Regions from separate parts of the Pseudoalteromonas porphyrae genome, predicted to be linked through region 4. Evidence: predicted binding sites of a transcription regulator. Region 4 holds the regulator's gene; each other region holds the start of a gene.

Region 1 (4,339 bases), on a different contig from region 4:
TGCCATTAAAGCATTGCATAGCTATCATTGGCCCGGCAATATCAGAGAATTAAGCCATATTATTGAACGCGCATTATTTTTAGCCCAGCACGATGAGATACAAGTCAGTGATTTAGGCCTAGCAACACAAGATAAGCCCGAAGCATTCGCGTTTGATGAAGCAACATTAGACGATATCGAATCACATGTAATTAAAAAGCGCCTTGCTTTGTTTGATAATAAAGCCCACGAAACAGCGCTATCTTTAGGTTTAAGTCGCAGCGCATACTACCGACGTTTAGATAAATATAAGTTACTATATGACGAAAATTAAACGCAAAATAGTAAAGAGCTACGAAGGCGATATTATACGTTTAGTGTTACTAGCAACTGCTTTACCAAGTGCTTTGTTATTTTATTTTGTCATATCAGCAGGTATATCAATTTACTTAAAAATACTGATTATACTTTTTGTAGTTATTGTTACCGGCTATAGCTGCTTCAGTATCTGGCAAAAAATAACTTACCAATTACGCACATCTATAAACATTATCGAATCCGTTATTTTTGGCGATGGCACGACGCGCCCTGTTAGTCGATACAAACAAGGTGCGCTTGCTGAGTTTAACCACACCCTTACAGGTTTATCGTCGGCGATTAGTACACACAAACAAGAGCTAAAAGAACAACAGCTACTATTAACAAAAATCATCAATCAAATCGATGTTGCCATTATTACCACTGATCATAATAACGCGATTGTTTTAATGAACCCCAGCGCTGAAAAGCTTTTTGCCTGTCGTTTTGAAGCCGTTATCGGTGGGCCAATTAATCAGTTAGGTTTGCAAGATGCGTTAAACGTGGATGGTCAAAAGGTGGTTGAGTTTCAATTAAAGCAGCACCGTAAAAAAGTGTATCTGCACGTTGATAAGTATTTAGTTAATACCCAAACACATAATTTGATATTTATCACGGATATTCAACAACTGCTGCGCGAAGAAGAGCGAATTGCATGGCAACGCTTAGTGAGAGTATTAAGCCATGAAATTAATAATTCATTAGCGCCGATAGCCTCAATAAGCGAGTCTTTAGCAAAGCTCACGAGGGCCGATTTAACCCAAGCAGACAATAAAGCAGATTTACATCAAGGCTTATGCGTTATTTCAGAGCGCGCGCATTCGCTCAATACATTTATTAAAAGCTATCAGCAATTATCTACCCTTCCACCACCAGTAAAGTCTCTTATGTCTGTCGCTGATTTTATCCTCAGCACCACGGCTCTTTACCCGCAAATAAACTGGCAGTTACCTAAAAGCCCAGACATCTCCTTTTTTGTTGACTGCCAACAATTACAACAGGCGTTGGTAAACTTGATCACTAATGCAATTGAAGCTTCAAACACAAACCAATCAGCCAGCAATAAAGAACCGATTAGCTTAACGTTGCAATGGAAAATTAGTGAGGGAAAGCTATTAATACAACTACTGGATTCAGGCGTTGGAATAGCGAATATTGATAACTTATTTGTGCCATTTTACACCACTAAAACCCAAGGTAGTGGTATAGGGTTAGTACTCAGTCGGCAAATAGCCATGAACCATGATGGCGATCTACACATAGAAAATCGTGATACTCAGCGCGGCGTACAAGCCACGATTGTTCTACCTACACGTTAATATAATTATCTTGTGAAGTTTGCAGATTTTACAAATGCCTGCAAACTTTTCATAAAAAAATTATATGAAAACAATCACAGTGACAAGTAAAAAACCCAACTAATTGTATTTAAATAGATTTAATTTAAACTCACCCTCGGCATGACCATTGCTTCATATCCTATAGATTATTTAAAGCATCAATTTATTTAAGCAGGAGAAATTATGAGTAATAGTAAAGTTGCTGAATTTACAGCTCCCGGTATGACTAGCGAATCTGCGACACGCACCATTGATCTACTCGATAACCGCATGGTGGCCCTGATTGATTTACAACTGACTTTAAAGCATATTCATTGGAATGTAGTAGGTCCTAACTTTATTGGCGTACATGAAATGCTTGATCCGCAAGTGGAGGTAGTTCGAGAAATGACCGACACCATCGCTGAGCGAATTGCCACGCTAGGTGGTGTGCCGATCGGTACTCCTAAATCCATTGTCGATCGCCGCTCATGGGAAGATTATTCAATTGGCAAAGGCTTGGTAAAAGATCACCTAGTAGCACTTGATAAAGTATATAACGGCATTAATGGTGATCACCGCAAAGCTCTTGAAAAGCTATCTGAATTAGATCCTGTGTCTGAAGACATGATCATCGCACAACTTGCTGACCTTGAGCAGTTTCAATGGTTTGTTCGTGCGCACTTAGAGTCGTCAACTGGGGAACTAAAAACCAAATAACCCTCATAATACCCAGACAACCCTGCCCGTAGTGCAGGGTTTTTTGTCGCTATTTTTTACCTACGCGCTCAGCTTCTTTATAAAAATAATAATCGTCTTCGCAGTCATATTTATCATAGTCTCGATGACTTATAGTAAACGTTTTAGGGTCAGCTCCAAGTACTTTTTTCTCGTGCCAATACACGGCATCAGCATCTTTTAGCAGCTTATCTCGATTAACAACCTCCATGCTATCAAGATCTACCCCATGTATTTTATGGTGACCAAAATACACTGTTTTTCCATCACAGCCATACATAGCAAACCGCTCTAATAGCGCAAACTCCTGTACATCAACAGATTCCAATTGCGTGCCTTGATAGTAAACTGCATCAGTCGTTTTTAAAAAATCATTGTTGCTTAGCTCTACTCGCTCGTCGCTATAAGGACCAATAAGCTGTTGTTTAAAATATAGATGATTTTTATCGCTGGAGTAATTTCCGGATGGAGATAATAATGCAAAATGTTCAGGCACTACTTTTTCTAGTGGTTTAGCTAAGTAAAAAACCTGCTGTGAGTCACACCCAAATGCAAAGTTACTTAATAGCTCAAACTCATTAGCTTTGGCATTGGGTAATTCCTCAGCCCCTAAATACACTTTACTATCAATAATAAAGTAATCGTCGTCGAGCACTTTTAGTGTATTAATATCTTTGTATGGCACGCATTCAAGCCATGTTGTTGTATTAAAAGAACCATCAATATCCTGCTCATATTTGCCTTGATACCAATATAAGTGGTTATCGTCGTATATGTAGCGCTCATCAAATGCTTTTACTCCAACGCCACTGACAGCCGTTCTATTAAACGTATCATCGCATTTAATAAACACGCTATGTTGATCTTTCACTATAGACTCAGTTAAATGTGAAAACGTGTCGTAACCGATATTCTGGCGTACAAAGTTATAATAATGGTGGTTGCAGTCTTTTGCCCAAAAATCATTCATTAAGATAAATGTGGCAGGATCTGCACCACCTAGAATGATGAACTGTTGTTCTGGTCTTAATTGACTCGCCATGGCAAAAGACACGCTGCGCTTATGAATAAAAACATGGTATTTATCGCGAATAACATCGTGCTCTATAATTTCAAAGCTATCGTAATCCACTTGACCTGAAATAACATGGCAACCGTAATAAAGCTGATACTTATCTTTTGCAAAGTTACGCGCGATGACTTCAAATGAATCAATATCAGCGCCTTCAACTAAGCTATTACCGAGTGAAAACCAGTTTCCCATTGGAGAAAAACGGATCTGCTTTTTATTGACCGAGTAATAATATGAATCCGAGCGTTCACTATCAACAGGCCCTGAAAAAACCATTGAAGGGCTTACTAAAAAATTAAACAACGTACTCTTATTTTTAAGCGTAGGAAATAGTGAGTTCAAAAGTTGTAGCACGGCAAAAAAAGCAAACAATACAAAAATACAGGTCCAAAAATCCATTTTAATATCTCTATCCATAGGGGAGTAAGCATCTTAACTCAAATTATATTTAAGCTAAACTTTCGTCAGCCAATCAATCATTTCCTGCTTACATAAAAAAGGTTATTTTATATAACCTAAGTTATAGCTATTAAGTAAAAAACAGACTCTGCGCTATACTGATTAGATTAAATTTACTATCAAAGTATAAAAAGGAAGCTATTCTGATCTCTCGTTTATATGATTTTATGCCCGGCTTAAATACGTTACTTCACTATGAACGAAAATGGTTTGCTGATGATGTAAGAGCTGCACTCTCTGTCGCAGCGGTGGCATTACCAGTTGCGATTGCCTATGCACAACTCACCGGTGTTAACGCTGCGGTAGGTTTATACTCTTGTATTTTACCGATGATCCTTTACGCATTATTTGGCACTTCAAGACAGCTCATCGTCGGACCTGACGCAGCAACTTGCGCTGTTATTGCAGCAGTCGT
Region 2 (4,339 bases), on a different contig from region 4:
AATTTCTAAATTTGCTTCTTCTGCCATGATGGTTTCCTCTATGCCTTAATAATGGGCATATTACGAGTATCGTATGCCCATCAAGTTATTTATTCTTATGCTTTTATAATAGCAGGTGTTAGGCGTAGTAATCTATTGATGATGTCGATTGTTGTCCTGACATTCTCGTATTTTGCTCAGCTAATGTACTTTCACTCTCATTTTGCTGCTGATTATTTGCATGCTGACTACTTTGCGATTGCTCATCCGCTCCAGATCCATTTTGGCTATTACCTTGCTCAATACTGCTTTCACCTAATTCAATACCTTGTTGAGCTAACATTTCTCGTAATTTTGGCATTGATTGTTCGAGTGCTTCTTTAGCTTGTTGATTCTGTACTACAAAGTTAATTTGTGCTTGCTCTGCGTCGCTGCGAATACGTATTTGCATGCTGCCCATTTCTGGTGGATCAAGGCGAATCTCAGCTTCTTTATTATTGATACTTAATAAGGCACTCACTCGCTCTTGCAATAATTTTGCGGCATCACTTTTCACTATGTTTAATGCTTGGAGTAATGTTGGATCCAAGTTCACTTGTTTTGTTTGCGACGTTGGGCTTGCCTGTTGAGCTTGTAAAACCTGCATATCTGTAATTTCTTGCTGATAACGCTGCTCACTACTTTCAGCTATTGGCGCTACAAGTGTTGCGACCTGCCCTGTAATTTGTCCAAATAACTGATTGATACGCCCTACTGCTGACTCTCGCGGTAAAACCTGTTCTTTGTTATGACTTTCAAGCAATGCATCTTTTATCACTGCTTGTTGCGTCTCTGATTTTACTACGGCCTCTTGTGTAACTGACTTAATCAATGCCTCTTGCGAAGTCTGAGCTTTGCTAGCCTCTGGACTTGTTACAATGCTTGCAGCTGTACTATTTAAAACTTGAGCACTTTGGGGGGAGATCACTTTTTCTGATTTTTGAGTGTCCGCGGCCACGTGCAATTGATCAAGTTTATCAATAACCGCCGTCACATTATTTAATGCCGCGCCTTTTGGCTGTGCCGTTGCTAAAAACTGTTGTAATTGAGTCCTCAAGGCCTGCTTATCAGCATTATTTAACTGTCCAATCGCAACATCAAGCTCTTTACTTACTTTTTCTGATTGCGACATTAATAATGGTTTTTCAACTGTATTTTGAGCTACTTTTTCATTTTTGTTTACTAACTCAGTAATATATTGTTTAAAGGTATCAAGTTTAGCCGGCGTCACCCCCTCCTCAACTATCACAGCAGCTTGACTCTGAAGGGTTTTACGCTGTTCATCTGTTAGATTAGCTAATACAGGGTTACTTTTTATCTCTGTCGCTGACTGGCTATTAAGTAGTGCTTTACTTGCTTTTTCTATCTCAATATCACTTGGTAATATATTTTCTGCCTTATCCGCAATAGCTGCTTCCTTAACTAAATACTGTGAAGATGATGCCACCTGATTTTTAATTTCTTGCGCTGTATTTGTAAGATTGTTGCTAGTCATTACGCGTTTATCTAGGTTATCTGTAGATGTGTTATTTAGTCTATCCGCTGCGTTATTATCTTTATTAGTCACTTCAACTTTATTAGGTACTTCAACTTTCTGTGTTTTATCGCTTGGTAATATAGAAGCTGTCTGTGTCGCTTTATTTTCGGATACTAATGACGCTGTACTTTGTAACTTATCAAGAGGTATAGGCATAGCATCTTCCTTAAGCACTAAACCACTTTTATTGTCAGCAGTGTTAGTCTCAACTTGATTTGAGTTGTGAGTTTTTCTTCGTTCAATCAATTCATCTTTTTCATTACTTACTTGAGCACTGACTGTTGGTGCATCTTTGGTGCCTATTGCTGTTATTTGCGGTTCTGCTTTTGCAGTTTGCGTTGTAGTATTAATTACATTTGCTTCGCCATTATTCACTACACCTTGAGCTGTGTTAACAGGCACGCTTTGCGCTGCATCGCCTTTCTCTTGAATATCGCCAACAATTGGTTCAACAGGTATTGGCGTAACAGTATCACCTGGTCCTTTATTTATCTTTACATTCAACTGCTTATCAATTGCCTCTGAAATGATAGTCTTCCCACTGATTACGGCTAATCTAGGATCAAGTAATTCACTAGTATCGTCAGCGGGTACAGGTTCAATAATAGGTGTAATATCGTCAATCGGGCGAGGCGCTTTAATATAAGGGATTGAAGGATCAAATTTTTCATGTGTTGCGCGATCTAGCAAATTTCCAATCGAGTTTGCATTGGCCACTTTTGGTGAATTAACTCGTGTATCGATGCTATTAGCTGCATTTATATGAGCAAGCATAGCGTCACCAGAACTATCTACTTTATCATCACTTTCAGCGCTGCTCGCTAGTATATCGCTTTCAATTAATGTAAGTTTTTCTTCGGCCGAGTTTGGTTTAGCTTCAACTGAGTCAGCCTTTGTTTCATCTGTCGCTCGACTAGCCTTCACCTTTAACGTATCAGCATGGCCGCTGGCATTTTGCAAAAGACTAAAAAAATCACTTGCTGTACTTTGCGGATCTTTGGCTTCACTGCCCTTTTTAGTTAGCTGGACATCTTGTTCAGTTGAAATGAGTACTGATAGATCACTAATCGCCATAATTCACCTACATAATAAGTGGCAACTTGCCGCCGCAGCTTGCCAGAATAAATACTTCACTGATAAATAAAGCAAGTTATGTGCCTAAGGTAAAAAAAGCAGAAAATAACTTAGCCTCACTATTACTGCACTCGTTATAAAGCGCGGCGCCTTTGATAAAATTGATTTGACGAAAATTCATCTAACATTTTCTGTTCATTTTTTTGAGCAATAACATTTGCTTTAAGTTGCTGTTTTTCTATTAATTTAGCTACTGCCTTAGCTTTAATTTGTTGCTTTAACCATAGGCTTTGTCGCTGTGATACAACTTGTTTTGCTGTATTTACAGTATTTGCTTGTTGGCGTATTGCTTCTTCTATTTTTGCGATAAAGGCATGATACTGACTAAAACCAGCACTGCTTAAACCTGACTGACCTTTTAAGTGAAGTTGTTGCGTATACTCCAATCGAAAGTCATTCAAACCTTGCAGCTTTTGTTGATTACTTTGCAGATGTTGCTGCGCCTGCAGATAATTCATCCTTAGTGATTCTTCTTTCTCAGTTTCTAGTCTAAGCACTAAATCAAGTTTATTTTTCGTCATTATGCTTGTCCTAATAATTGAGCCAGCCCTTGCAGACCTTCGTCATAGCTGATCACATCTTTCATGCCTTGTTGCAAAAAAGCGTTTACTCTTGGCATCATATTAATAGCTTGATCGAGCATCTGGTCCGTACCTTTTTGATATGCTCCTAAAGTGATCATATCTTTATTCTGTTGATACATAGAATAAACTTGTTTAAGTACTCGAGCTTGCTGCATGTGTGGCTCAGACACAACTTGTGGCATCACCCGTGAAATCGATTTTTCAATATCAATGGCAGGATAATGCCCACTGTCAGCGAGCTCTCGCGATAGTACGATATGCCCATCTAAAATCGCGCGCGCAGCATCCGCAATAGGATCTTGCATATCATCGCCTTCACTCAGCACAGTAAAAAATGCAGTGATAGAACCCTGCCCTTCGCCACCATTACCAGCGCGCTCAACCAAGGCAGGTAGTTTCGCAAATACTGATGGTGGGTAACCCTTTGTGGCAGGCGGCTCACCAACCGCTAACGCTATTTCACGCTGAGCCATTGCATAACGCGTAACAGAATCAAGTAATAGCAAAACATTTAACCCTTGGTCGCGAAAATACTCCGCGATTGTGACGGCACTTTCGCACCCTTTTAGACGCATTAAAGGTGACGAGTCGGCTGGCGCTGCAACCACAACTGAGCGCTTTCGTCCCTCGACGCCTAAAATTTCCTCAATAAATTCTTTAACTTCTCGTCCACGCTCACCAACTAAACCAACCACAATCACATCAGCCTCAGACCCTCTGGTCATCATCCCTAGTAATACTGATTTACCGACACCAGAACCTGCAAACAAGCCCATTCGCTGGCCTTGCCCTACTGTAATAATTGAATTTATGGCACGCACCCCCACATCCATCGGTTGACTGATAGGTCTGCGAGATAAAGGGTTTATCGAATTTTGTGCAAATTTAAGATGATGTTCAGCATTGATCGGACCAAGTCCATCTAATGGGCGGCCTAATCCATCGACAACTCGACCAAGTAGACACATTCCAACTGGAAGTCCGGTTTCATTAACTTGAGGTATTACTCGTGCGCCAGGTAGCACCCCTGAGATGTGATCATTAGGCATGAGATACAATGTTTGGT
Region 3 (4,339 bases), on a different contig from region 4:
GATTGAGCTGGCTCAAAAGTATCGGAATATCGGCTGCTTGAGGTAAGCGCTCGGTGCCTATGCGCATTTTATCAAAACGAGTGCCTTGATAAATCGCAGGCCCGCCTAATTGCACGCCGACCGATGCAGAACAACAGCTTAATAACCAACCACTATTAGTTTGATAGAAGTGTCTACCATAATGTTTTATATAATGAATGCTCAGCTTGCTGGCTTTACTGGCTGCAATTGTCAAAGCCAATAATCGGGTGGGCAGCCACTCAATAATATACAAAAGCCAAGCGAGTGGCTTTAAAAAAGGGCTGTTTGGCAAAGTGTTTTTACGCCAAGCTTGGTGCATCAAAGTGAGTAAACGATAAGACAATGCAGCCATTGGTCCAAATAGCAGGTAAATAAAGATAACGCTAAAATAATGACGCGCGACTCTTAATATCAACATCTCCATGGCAGCTTTACAAATACCAGTGCTTGATAACGCATTTACTTGACGGGCAAGTAGTGGTTTTAATAACTCTCGGGCAGTTGCTTTTTGGTTTTGCTTAACTAAACGTGCGATACGCAATGCTTTAGTTTCTATACTTCGCCATTCTAAACTTAAGTAAAGTATTAAACCGGCTAGTAGTTCAGGATAATAAGCAAATTCAATGAGTAGAACGACCAATGTCATGATCACTAAAAGCGTTAATATAAAACACAGGGAAGATGATAAATATAGGTAGCTTTTTGGTTCACGTTCACGATAAACACGTTTACCAAGCGCAGTAAAAACGGCCGTTAAAAATGTATTGGGGTGATACCAACTGACCAGAGGTAAAAAGCGCTCACTCAGGAGCGCTAATATAAATACAATAAAGTCCAAATGTTGCTGAACTAAATTGGGTAACACGTTATAGAGTTACCGCAGTTAACTTCTCTAGTAACGCGAGCACCATTTTTGATGAGTTAATTGAAGCGGTTTCTAGATATTCTTCAAATGATTGTGGTGACTCTTTGCCTGCAATGTCAGACATTGAGCGGATCACAACAAATGGTGTTTCAAGTGTAAAGCAGGCCTGTGCAATAGCTGCGCCTTCCATTTCTACGGCAAGCATTGTAGGAAAGTCAGCGCGGGCTTTATCAATACGTACAGGGTCACACATAAATGAATCGCCTGTGCAAATTAAGCCAATCAACGTTTTAACGTCACTAATGCTTTCAATACTTTGTTGCGCAGCGTCAATTAGCTTAGGATGCGCGGCAAAACCCGCTGGCATTTGTGGCACTTGGCCAATTTCGTAACCAAATGCGGTTACATCAACATCGTGATGACGAACTTCAGAAGAAATAACAACATCACCCACGCTTAATGACGGATCAAAACCACCGGCAGAACCCGTATTGATCACGCAATCAGGTTTAAAGTTATCAATTAACAGTGTTGTTGCAATACTTGACGCTACTTTACCAATACCTGATTGGACTAGAGTAACAGTGTTACCTGCTAGCTCACCAGTATAAAAAGTAAAACCTGCTTTAGTTAGAGTTTGTGGATTTTGCATCGCTTCACGCAAAATTTTAACTTCTGGCTCCATTGCGCCAATAATACCAACATTCATAATTTAAAATTCCTCGAATTAGATGGCTAGATTATACTGCAAAAATGGGAGTAGGGTAAAACAAACAAAAAATGCGAGCCTAAACTCGCATTTTGTTTTTACAGATGCTGCTATATTTCAGCTAGTGCAGTCGAATGGGCTTTTGCTTGCGAAGGAGATAACACTGCTGGTTTGGTCACTCTATTTCGGCTTGGGCGAATACTCGGTGCAGCAGGTTTGCCTAATTTAAACATAATGGCGTCTCGTACTTCGCTTGGGCGATAACCCGATTTTACTTTCATACGAATATGCGGGATACCAGCGGCCTCTAATGCACCATTTACAAACCAATCGCGCTGCGCTTTGTGGCCATCTTTATTTGCATTGTTAACTAAATCAACAGCGGCAACGATAGTCATTTTTTCTTTATCGATTAATACGTAATCCAGTTGTTTGTTCTTTGCTTTAGCAATAGCTGCACGTTTTGCTTTAGGCGATAAGCCATGTTTGCAATCAATGATATCAATTAATTTAACGCGGCTAACAATCTTGTATTGATCGCCAACAGCACGTTCTAAAAGATTTAAAAAGGCACTTTCAACTTGCGTAAATACACTCTCTTTACGGGTGAAAGGGTAAGGGTTTCCGCCATCATCGGTAAACTTTGACGCAACAACAGATGCCCCTACGACTAAAACTAAAATTGATAATAAAGCGAATTCCATACGGTAACTCCACAACAACAAATTGACACTGTAAATTACAAAGCAATTTGTGTGCCTAAGTGTTGTGGTGTTACGTATTTATATTAAACGGGTATGGTTTATATTAAGGTTGATAACCATTGGCAACGCCTTTAACTGCAATTGCAACAGCATCATGGGCATGCAGTGACTCGTAATGATTTATTTGTAACCAGTAATCAGCGTATTGTTCACTTTCTAGTACGGCTTTTATTTTCCGTGCCGCATCTTCGCAAAACATCAGGTTTTGACCGTTTAAGCGAGCAAACTCTTGCTCATCTTCACGTTTAACCGCAGCCTGAACAGGGGTTTTAAGCTCATTTTCGAGTGTATCTACCAGGCTTAAAATATCAAATTCAGTAATATTACGATCTAACTTAATTTTGACGTTAGCAATAGAGCGTTGTGAGTGCGGCGTTGCGATTATGCCATCTGTACTACCAAGCCAATTAATTACTTCTTCGTGATTAAGTGGTTGTTGGTTAAATTTTTCCACAAAGGCATTTTGAATAAGTTGGCGCGCTAGTGCCGCTGAGCATGGGCATGTTGACGAATAAGTTACATCAAGGCTTAGTTCAAAGCTTAGTTGCCCGCGGTCAATTTTTGCCTCTAGAGTGATAGGGTAGCTTTTCCAGCCAGCTTTACCGCTTAAAAGTGACTTTCTGCGCAGTGGAAGCTCAAATTTAAATTCAATTTTTGCTTGATCACTCAGCCCTTCATGGCTTGAAATAAAAGTATCCAAAGCTTGTGATAGGGTACTAGGGTTAACATGTTGTTCGGTAGATAAGGTATCTAATGCTAAAAACAATCGCGACATATGAATGCCTTTTGCATCTTCTTTGTGAAGATTAACAAAGGCGCGAGCTTTTGCATTAACGTTTACAGGCGCAAGACCCCGAGATTCAAAAATAAACGGCAGTTCAATATCAGCCATACCAACCCAGTCTAATTTACCAGTTTGTAAGGCGGGAGCCGTATCTGCTATATCGGGCATGTTGGTTTGCATTGCAAGTCTCGTTGTTGGCAATTGTAAAGCGCAGTATTTTACACGAAATAATTTAAAAATACGTGGTAGATGAAAATTTTCTGTTTTCGTCGCGGAACATGAAAATTGCTAATGTAAAAATGCTAAAATATGCGTAGATGTTAGTTATTTTTGATAGCTACGAAGTTTGCCAAGTTTAAACGCATAGCCAAGAGACAGATTTATATATGATCGATTCTTCTTTGAGTCCCTGGGCTCGAATACTTTCCAGTTCCATTACCCGATTCGGTGAGCTTAAAACCGCAGCAATTTGCTATGCGTTATTAATAGTGGTGTCGTTGATTTTATCTTGCATGTTTTATTATGTCGCTGTTGGCGAGGTAATGTTAGTTGATATATTTGCCGTGGTTTTTTTTACTGCGGTGGTTTCTCCTATTATTATAAGCGTGCTGATTAACTCCATACGTCAGCTAGATGCATCCTATGCTTATTTAGACACGGCAACTAAACAAGAAAAGCTTTTAAATCAAACACTAAAAGACAATATTAGTCGCTTGAATATTGAGATAGATGAGCGGAAAATGGCTTTTCATGCCAAGCATCGTGCAATCGAAGAGCTCAGACACGAAATTGCAGAGCGTAAAAAGACACAACAAGAGCTCGCGCAACAAGGTATGTTATTACGATCTATTGTCGACTCCTCTCCTGATTTGTTTTATTACCGAGATAATAATGGCGTTTTTGCTGGGTGTAATAAAATGTTTGAACAAGTAATGGGTAAATCAAGTCTTGAACTAATTGGTAAAACCGCAGAAGAAATTTACCCAACCCATTTTTTACCTGAAGTATTAATCACCGATAATAAAGTCGAAGAAACTCATACCGCCTTAACGCTTGATGTGGAATATCCGGTAGGGAGTGAAAAGCGTTGGTTTGAAATGCGTAAATTACCGTTTATCAATGATGATGGTGAATATATTGGGCTATTGGCATTTGGACGTGATATCACTAGCCGTAAAGAGGCAGCGCAAGCACTT
Region 4 (4,339 bases):
CCCGTACTTTAGCCAAACAACGACCACGGTAAAAAATCAAGAAGATGTGATAGCAAAACCTGATTATACCGCGGTCGAATTAAAGCAAACCGCATTTGATGAGCAAGGTAAAATTAGCCACAAAGTAACCGCAGCAAAAATGGAACTTTATCAGCAGTTAGGATTTACTTACTTTGAAAAGCCTATTTTTACTTTATATAATCAACAGCAAACGTGGCAAATCAATGCGCAAGAAGCCACATTATATGAAAATAACCAGTTGATTTTAGAAGGCAATGTTGTTGCTAAAAATCTCACAAACAACGCAATGATTAAGCATATTAATGCCGATAATATCTTGGTTGATATTGAACAACAAACCATGAGTTCAGAACAGCCTGTTGAATTAATCGGACCAAATTTAAAGACCACCGGACGCGGCCTTAGAGCCGACTTAAAAGCCGAAGTGGTAGAACTTATTAACCATACGCGAACCATATATTATGACCAATAAATTTGCTCACTTACTTGTAATACCTAGCTTGTTCATTGCCCTTTCAAGCTTTGCTGAAGGTACTCTTCCACTTGCAGACCAAGTATCGATAAGCGCTGATAAACAGCTTGCACAGCTGAAAAAAAATGTCGGTATTTTTGAAAAAAACGTAGAGATAATCCATGGTAATCGTCGTATCACAGCTGATCACCTAGAAGTGCACAAACGTGAAGATTTAGGTGATAATAAGCAGCTGCTTGTTGCCACTGGAAGCCCTGCATACTTTGAAGAAAAACAAACAGATGGCACAATTATGAGCGCCAGCGCCAATGAGGTTCGTTACGATGTTGATAAACGCTATTTAACTTTAATCGGTAACGCCCAAGTCACTCAAGCAGGTCAAAAGATTAATGCCAAAAGTATTACATACGACATGGACCAACAATTAATTAGCGCTGAAAAAGATGAAAATTCAGACGAACGAGTGCATACAATATTAGTCCCAGTAAACACTAAAAAAGATAACGAAAAAGGTCAGCCATGAGCACATTAAAAGCTGAGTTTTTAGCAAAAAGTTATAAAGGCCGCCAAGTCGTAAAAAATGTAGGCTTAGAAGTCAGCGCTGGTAGCATTGTTGGCTTACTTGGCCCTAATGGCGCAGGCAAAACCACCACTTTTTACATGATTGTAGGATTAGTGCCAAGCGACAAAGGTAAAATAAGCATAGATGATAACGACATCACCTTATTGCCAATGCACAGCCGTGCACGTTTAGGGATTGGCTATTTACCGCAAGAATCTTCGATATTTCGCAAACTGACCGTTTACCAAAACCTGATGGCGATACTCGAAACCCGTAAAGAGCTAAATAAACAAGCTCGTGAAGAAGCGCTTGATGGCTTACTTGATGAATTTAGCATTCAGCACATCCGCGATAGTCAAGGTATGGCATTATCTGGTGGTGAACGCCGTCGCGTTGAAATTGCTCGCGCTTTAGCCGCAAACCCTAAATTTATTCTGTTAGATGAGCCTTTTGCTGGCGTTGATCCTATTTCGGTGTTAGATATAAAGAAGATTATTGAACATCTTAAAAACCGTGGGATAGGCGTACTTATTACCGACCACAATGTACGAGAAACCCTTGATGTTTGTGAAAAAGCCTACATAGTTTCTCATGGGGAGTTAATTGCATCAGGCACTCCTGAGCATGTACTTGCCGACCAAACAGTCCGCGACGTTTATTTGGGTGAGCAATTTAGGCTATAAAGCCACGCCCGGCTAAGGTTCTGCTAGACTTAATTATGACAACAATAAAAGGATTGTTAGAGATACATGAGGCAATCACTCCAGCTGCGCATGGGCCAGCAACTTACAATGACACCACAGCTACAACAAGCTATTCGTTTGTTACAGTTGAGCACATTAGATCTTCAACAAGAGATCCAAGAAGCACTAGATAGCAATCCATTACTTGAGGTCGATGAAAATGACTTTGGTGATGAATCAGGTGGTAAGAACGAACAAAAACAAGATACTGATGATCAAACTGTCAGTGCCTCAGCTGATGACACGCCAAGTGAATACGAACAAGAAAGCAGTGAAGCGCTAGCAAAAGATACCGTAAGCGACGAAATGGCGATGGATGTTACATGGGATGAATACATGAGCGCCGCACCAAGCTCTTCATCAGGGCCAATGCCTGAAGATGAATCTATTTATCAAGGCGCTTCATCTGAAACCCTCCACGATCACCTTATGTGGCAACTACAGCTGACTCATTTTAGTCCGACTGACGAAGCTATCGCGATAGCCATTGTCGAAGCGGTTGATGACTCAGGTATTCTTACACTAAGCTGTGAAGACATTGCTGAAAGCCTAAACAAAGGTAATAACGAAGAAGAAATTGAACTTGATGAAGTTCAAGCGGTATTAAAGCGTATTCAGTTATTTGATCCGGTCGGTATTGCTGCACGCAGCCTACCTGAATGTTTATGTATTCAGCTAAATCAATTTGATCCTGCAACGCCTTGGATTGCCGAAACAAAAATGATTTTAACTGATCATATCGATTTATTAGCTAGTCGCGACTATCGTACTTTGATGAAAAAGACTAAGCTAAAGGAAGATGAACTAAAAGAAGTAATGACACTCATCCACAGCCTTAATCCAAAGCCTGCGGATACCATAGTTCGAGAAGAGTCAGAGTACGTTATTCCCGACGTGTCAGTGAAAAAAATTAAAGGCCGCTGGGTGGTAGAGCTCAACCCAGATAGCATGCCAAAAATTAGAGTTAACAGCCAATATGCGGCGATGTCGCGCTCAGTAAAATCGAGCACTGACAGCCAATTTATTCGCTCTCATTTACAAGAAGCTAAATGGTTTATAAAAAGCCTAGAAAGTCGTAATGACACATTACTCAAAGTAACTAACTGCATTGTTAAACAGCAGCAAGGTTTTTTTGAGCATGGCCCCGAGGCTATGCGACCTATGGTATTAAACGATGTTGCTGAAATGGTTGAAATGCATGAATCAACAATCTCCCGGGTAACAACCCAGAAGTACATGCATACACCACGTGGTATTTTTGAGTTAAAGTATTTTTTCTCAAGCCATGTCAGTACCGAAAATGGCGGAGAATGCTCATCGACAGCAATTCGTGCACTCATAAAAAAATTGATTGCAGCAGAAAACTCAGCTAAACCATTGAGTGATAGTAAAATTGCAGATATATTGGCAGAGCAAGGTATCAAAGTAGCTAGACGAACAATAGCAAAGTACCGTGAATCGCTAGCTATTCCACCGTCAAATCAACGTAAAAGCTTGATTTAAGGCGTAAAACCACAAGAAGGAAAATGCTTATGCAACTAAATTTAACTGGTCGTCACGTAGAAATTACTGATTCATTAAGAGACTATGTAAACAATAAGTTTGCGAAGCTTGAGAGGCATTTTGATCACATCAACAATGTCCATGTTATTCTTGACGTAGAAAAGCTCAACCAAAAAGCAGAAGCAACATTACATGTCAGTGGCGCAGAGCTATTTGCCTCAACGCAGCACCAGGACATGTATGCCGCGATTGACGGGCTCATCGATAAACTCGACCGTCAAGTTATCAAACACAAAGAGAAGCACGCTCGACACTAACACTATGAAACTAAGTTCACTTACTTGTCAGGACTGCAGTAAAGCTGCGGTCCTTTTTAATAGCAAAAAACGTATCCTCGAATTTATCAGCCAATTGGCTCATGAACGGCTTCCTCACTTATCACAACAAGACATATTGAGTGCTCTATTAAATAGAGAAAAATTAGGTAGTACAGGTATTGGCCGTGGTATCGCGATCCCGCATGGTCGCATGAGTGGCGCACAAGAACCACTCGCTTTAATTTTAGTAAGCGAACAACCAATCAATTTTGATGCCATTGATAATCGCCCCGTCGATATTTTTGTTGCACTCATCGTACCTGACGGTGACAGTGAACTTCATTTAAAGACGTTGGCTACAATTGCTGATAAACTCAACGACAAAGAGTTTTGTAAACAAATACGTAGCGCAAAAACAGACCAAGATCTATATCAAGTAATTGTTGAACAGTCGTAGTTAAAAGAAGGAGAGTTTACATGGAATTAATTATCATCAGTGGGCGCTCAGGGTCAGGTAAATCTGTCGCTTTGCGTGTATTAGAAGACCTTGGCTATTATTGTGTTGATAATATCCCTGTAAACTTATTACCGTCGTTAGTGCGTAGTGTATCTGATAACTACGATAAGATTGCCGTCAGTATTGATGTGCGTAACTTACCCAAAGAACAGCAAGAGTTTAATGATATCCTTGAGTATCTTCCGGGGTTTGCAAACCCAACTC

What was found. The regulator sigma-54, encoded in region 4, starts transcription at its own class of promoters, with help from an activator protein. The targets are predictions, from matches to a motif close to GTTGGCACGNNNNTNGNNT.
Region 1: dps (DNA starvation/stationary phase protection protein Dps) is a predicted target of sigma-54. The motif match lies at 1,791-1,809, and genes of this name have one in related genera.
Region 2: ADS77_RS08450 (flagellar hook-length control protein FliK) is a predicted target of sigma-54. The motif match lies at 2,699-2,717, and genes of this name have one in related genera.
Region 3: ADS77_RS04870 (DUF2726 domain-containing protein) is a predicted target of sigma-54. The motif match lies at 2,340-2,358, and genes of this name have one in related genera.

The regions. Positions count from the first base shown of each region.
Region 1 is NZ_LHPH01000007.1:143,237-147,575, reverse strand. Features, by position in the region: gene ADS77_RS07690 (sigma-54-dependent transcriptional regulator) at 1-313, shown strand, start outside; gene ADS77_RS07685 (sensor histidine kinase) at 300-1,655, shown strand; gene dps (DNA starvation/stationary phase protection protein Dps) at 1,860-2,375, shown strand; gene ADS77_RS07675 (DKNYY domain-containing protein) at 2,425-3,864, opposite strand; gene ADS77_RS07670 (SulP family inorganic anion transporter) at 4,068-4,339, shown strand, end outside.
Region 2 is NZ_LHPH01000007.1:309,458-313,796, reverse strand. Features, by position in the region: gene fliL (flagellar basal body-associated protein FliL) at 1-27, opposite strand, end outside; gene ADS77_RS08450 (flagellar hook-length control protein FliK) at 119-2,629, opposite strand; gene fliJ (flagellar export protein FliJ) at 2,764-3,210, opposite strand; gene fliI (flagellar protein export ATPase FliI) at 3,210-4,339, opposite strand, start outside.
Region 3 is NZ_LHPH01000004.1:110,436-114,774, forward strand. Features, by position in the region: gene ADS77_RS04860 (cobalamin biosynthesis protein) at 1-886, opposite strand, end outside; gene mtnN (5'-methylthioadenosine/S-adenosylhomocysteine nucleosidase) at 888-1,595, opposite strand; gene ADS77_RS04870 (DUF2726 domain-containing protein) at 1,706-2,299, opposite strand; gene folE2 (GTP cyclohydrolase FolE2) at 2,403-3,323, opposite strand; gene arcB (aerobic respiration two-component sensor histidine kinase ArcB) at 3,530-4,339, shown strand, end outside.
Region 4 is NZ_LHPH01000002.1:76,513-80,851, forward strand. Features, by position in the region: gene lptC (LPS export ABC transporter periplasmic protein LptC) at 1-493, shown strand, start outside; gene lptA (lipopolysaccharide transport periplasmic protein LptA) at 483-1,016, shown strand; gene lptB (LPS export ABC transporter ATP-binding protein) at 1,013-1,738, shown strand; gene ADS77_RS02235 (RNA polymerase factor sigma-54) at 1,805-3,301, shown strand; gene hpf (ribosome hibernation promoting factor) at 3,331-3,618, shown strand; gene ADS77_RS02245 (PTS sugar transporter subunit IIA) at 3,623-4,075, shown strand; gene rapZ (RNase adapter RapZ) at 4,096-4,339, shown strand, end outside.